Regions from separate parts of the Virgibacillus salinus genome, predicted to be linked through region 2. Evidence: a T-box and tRNA genes for the amino acid it is inferred to sense, from the RefSeq annotation. Region 2 holds a T-box; the other holds one or more tRNA genes.
The links. A T-box is a leader RNA that pairs with one kind of tRNA and senses whether it is charged. The one in region 2 lies ahead of alaS (alanine--tRNA ligase), so its partner is inferred to be a tRNA-Ala.

Region 1 (2,419 bases), on a different contig from region 2:
AATCTATTTAACTCTTGTTCACTGTCACTTAACTTTTCTTCTTTTTCCTCTTCCTCAGGTTTTTCAGTCTCCTCTTCATCCTCTTCCACATCCTGAGGCATCTCTACTGTGCTATTACTTTCTTCTAGTATCCCATCGCCCCCGGAAAACTCACTATTAAACACGCGAGAGAGCTCCTCATATTTTTTTGCATCTAGCTCACTCATCGCAAATAAAACTATGAATAATGCCAGGAGCAGCGTTAATAAATCCGCATAAGGAAGCAACCAGGATTCACTCATATGAGTTTCATCATTCTTTTTCTTTCTGCGCATCTGATCCCTCCTGGTCTAACTTCGATAACTCTTTTGGAGATAAATATGAACTTAATTTATCCCGAATCAGCTGTGGGGATTCACCATTTGTTATGGATAAGACACCTTCAATTATGATTTGTTTCATCAGCACCTCTTTTTTTGATTTCTCTTTAAGTTTGTTTGCAAAAGGGTGCCACAATACATAACCAGAAAATATACCAAACAGAGTTGCGATAAAAGCCGAAGAGATAGCATGTCCTAAAGCCTCCATGTCATTCATATCACCTAAAGCAGCGATTAAACCGACAACCGCCCCCAACACACCAAGCGTTGGAGCGTATGTACCAGCCTGTGAAAAGACGGAAACACCTTTCTGATGCCTCTCTTCCATAGCGTCAATTTTTTCTAACATAAGCTCTCTAATAAACTCCGTTGATTGCCCATCAACAGCCAACTGGATGCCTGACGACAAAAAACTGTCATCCACCTGTTCTATTTTAGACTCAAGCGATAGTATTCCTTCTTTCCGAGTAAGCTCTGCCCATTCAGTAAATCTATCAACAGTTTGTTTTACATCGTTCTGCTTATCTTCCTTAAATAGTATTATAAATAGTCTCGGTACCTTTTTAATCGTTTCCATTGGAAAAGCAATACACACAGACGCAGCTGTTCCGAAAAATATAATAATAAAAGCAGCAGGATTAACTAACGCTGCGGGATTAACACCTTTAAGTGTCATACCTATCCCAATAGCTAAAAATCCGATAAAAATGCCAATAATTGATGTCTTATCCATCATTATGTACCTCCTTGAAGATAGGGAATAACTGAGAATTCCCGATTTTCCTATAATTAAAAATAGCCTACCAAAAATGATAGACTTTAATTAGCTTAACTACTAATCTTTTCATCCTTTTTCGGTAACCCGGCGATCATAGTCATAAAACCTTAGACCCGTGGCTCTGCGTCCTTACCTTTCAATAAGTTTGCCGTTATCGCAGGTTATTCAACTTTTTTCTCATCAATCAACCCTTATTTTTATTAGAAGTTTCATACTAACTATATCGTTCAAAATTCCGGAAAGTTGAATATCAAAAGGGAAGAAAAAATATTTCGAAAAATTTAACATGTGTTGTGGCCAGTATGATTGCGCCTTCTGATACTCTAAAATCATCTGATACCTTGAAAAAAATAAAGAAAATGCTTATAATAAAGTCTGACTCAACGGGGCATTAGCTCAGCTGGGAGAGCATCGTGCTGGCAGCGCGAGGGTCAGCGGTTCGAGCCCGCTATGCTCCATCCAACTTAAGTCTTGTGGTATCAAGGGGTAAATAGAAATATCCACTTACATCATGTAAGTGGTTTTTTTGCGTTGTGTGCGAAAAACCCAAAGGTACAAACTATAAAATATATAAATGAAATTTTTATATTATTCTTTACTAATACTTTACTTTGAACCTTTTTTATTAATTTTGAACTGATATAATAAAGACTAACTATTATTATGGAGGGGTGTTTTTTGAGGTATAAACTATTAATAAATATTATATTTTTTATTGTATTAATGGGATTGGTGAGTCAACCTATCTTTACATCTGCTGAAGAGGTGGAAGCATCTAGAGCAGTGTCTATGGATGGAACTCTTCAAGTATATGTCGATAAAGATGTTGAATCAGAAGTATTAATAGAATATGAACTGGGTACTATTATCAATTACCAGAAAGATGAAAATGACGGTAATTGGTTAAATGTAGAAGTAATTATTGGCGAGGAAACAAAGAAAGGATATGTACATAAAGATGACGTTACATTGATCGAACCCGAAACACAAGATCTTCAGGGTGTAGTAATTCCTGATGTCATGAACGTTTATCAAAAGCCAGTTGAGAATTCTATTGTAATGAAATCTATTGAAAAAGGTACATTAGTATCTTATCAAACATTCACTAATGGTTGGTACGAGATAACATTAAATGCTGATGGGAAAGAAACAACAGGTTACATAATCGCAGAAGAAGTAGAAGAGCCACTGAACAATCCAAGCTCTTTCTCTGGAATTGCTTTAAATGATAAAACGCATGTTTACTCCAAAGCTTCTAAGGACTCTGTGTCGCTGAAGAGTT
Region 2 (2,419 bases):
CTAAAAGTATTGCTATCTTAATAATCTATCTCTTATTTTTTGGTGGCACCGCTTATTTAATTTATCGGGTTTACCCTGCTATCATTCATCAGCTAAGTGATTTAAATAAGCAATTACCGCACTTAATTGAAATGTACCGCAATTTTGTGTACAGCTTATACGAGTACACTGCCTTTTTGCCGGAAACAGTTCATGACAAGATGGATGAGCTGATTTACGATATAGAATCTTTTATTGAGAATCTTCTAACCAACCTTGTAAGAGGATTTACGAAAGTATTCGATTTGATCGTGTTCCTCACTGTAATACCTGTATTAGTTTTTTATTTTCTGAAGGATTTTGTCAAAATAAAAAACTATTTTAAAAAATGGGTTCCATCGAAGTATCAAACTCAAGTTGGTGATTTAGTTCAAGCAGTAGATAAAAGCTTAGGAAAGTATATTCGTGGGCAATTACTTGTTTGTCTATTTGTAGCATTTACAACATTTGCAGCTTTTTATATCCTGGACGTTAAATATGCATTGTTGTTAGCAATAATCATCGGGTTAACAAATATCATACCATATTTCGGACCGATTATCGGTGCGGTTCCTGCAGTAGCTATAACTGCTGCGGCTTCTGGCAAATTGGTACTAATGGTATTATTAACCATTTTTATCATACAGTTAATTGAAGGAAACTTATTATCTCCTTATATCGTTGGAAAAAGTATCAATATACATCCAATTGCCATCATTTTTGCCTTATTGTTAGGTGGACAATTAAGTGGTGTGCTCGGAATGATATTGGCAGTACCAGTATTAACAATAATGAATGTAGTCACAACACACTTAATTGCAATTAAACGATATAATTGACATTTCTGCTTTAGTTTTCTATAATATCGCTTAACTAGTAAATTATTATTTATAATAATTATATGAGAATACATTGAAGGTTCTAAGTACATGATACTCTAATTTAAGAGAGGGATTTCCTTTGGGCTGTAAGAAATCCTAATGTAGGGGCATGGAAAGCTAAACTGGAGTACGGTTAATCCCCGTCGGTCTCATACCGTTACTATGACAAAGTGATGGACGAACATTTCGTTCATAATTAGGGTGGTACCGCGAATATCTCGTCCCTGCATAAATGCAGAGAGGGGATTTTTTTAATTGTTGGAAGAAGTTAAAGTGATGTGGATAATTGGACTTCAGCATCAGCTACTCCCAACCCCGACGTACAGGTATGCGTTTTCATAAGAATTCCTTTAATGAATGCTAACTTTTCTTTTTCTAATTGTAAAAGTAGTGCTTAAAATAAAATCAAAAATGGAGGAAAAAGTATGAAACAGTTAACTTCAGCACAGGTACGACAAATGTTTTTAGATTTCTTTAACGAAAAAGGACACCGTATAGAACCAAGTGAATCATTAGTACCAAAAGAGGATCCAACTTTGTTATGGATTAATAGTGGTGTCGCTACATTAAAAAAGTATTTTGATGGACGGGTTATCCCAGATAATCCGAGAATGGTTAATGCACAAAAATCAATTCGGACAAATGATATTGAAAACGTAGGATTTACAGCAAGACATCATACCTTTTTTGAAATGCTTGGCAATTTCTCTATTGGTGATTATTTTAAGAAAGAAGCAATTGAATGGGGATGGGAGTTTTTAACCAGTAATAAGTGGATTGGTTTTGATCCTGATCTATTAGCTGTCACTGTCCATCCTGAAGATGATGAAGCATATGATATTTGGCTGCATGATGTTAAAATCCCGGAAGAACGTATTATTCGTCTTGAAGAGAACTTTTGGGACATAGGTGAGGGACCTAGTGGACCAAATACAGAGATTTTCTATGACCGTGGTGAGAAATATGGAAGTGATCAAAATGATCCCGAACTATATCCGGGTGGTGAAAATGATCGATATCTGGAGATATGGAATTTAGTATTTTCTCAATTTAATCATAACCCGGACGATACCTATTCACCATTACCTAAGAAAAATATAGATACCGGTATGGGGCTAGAACGAATGGTTTCCGTTATTCAAGATGTTCCGACTAATTTTGAAACAGACCTGTTCATGCCAATAATAAAGAAAACTGAGGAATTATCCGGGAGTGTATATGGAAAAAACACTGCACATGATACAGCATTTAAAGTCATTGCAGATCATATCAGAACAGTAACATTTGCAATAGGTGATAATGCACTTCCCTCAAACGAGGGCAGAGGATATGTGTTAAGAAGGCTATTGCGTCGTGCGATTCGTTTTGCTAAGCAAATTGGTATTGATAAGCCATTTATGTATCAGTTGGTCCCAACAGTTGGTCAAATTATGAAAGACTTTTACCCTGAAGTAGTTAAACAACAAGAGCATATTGAAAATATTGTTAAAGTCGAGGAACAACGCTTCCATGAAACGTTA

Region 1: it encodes a tRNA-Ala, which carries the amino acid that the T-box ahead of alaS (alanine--tRNA ligase) is inferred to sense. The anticodon was not compared.

Annotation. Positions count from the first base shown of each region.
Region 1 is NZ_FNKD01000001.1:930,500-932,918, reverse strand. Features, by position in the region: gene motB (flagellar motor protein MotB) at 1-314, opposite strand, end outside; gene motA (flagellar motor stator protein MotA) at 292-1,092, opposite strand; cyclic di-GMP riboswitch class I at 1,213-1,297, opposite strand; tRNA gene BLS02_RS04395 (tRNA-Ala) at 1,523-1,595, shown strand; gene BLS02_RS04390 (M14 family metallocarboxypeptidase) at 1,816-2,419, shown strand, end outside.
Region 2 is NZ_FNKD01000002.1:235,867-238,285, forward strand. Features, by position in the region: gene BLS02_RS07925 (AI-2E family transporter) at 1-857, shown strand, start outside; T-box leader at 922-1,128, shown strand; gene alaS (alanine--tRNA ligase) at 1,325-2,419, shown strand, end outside.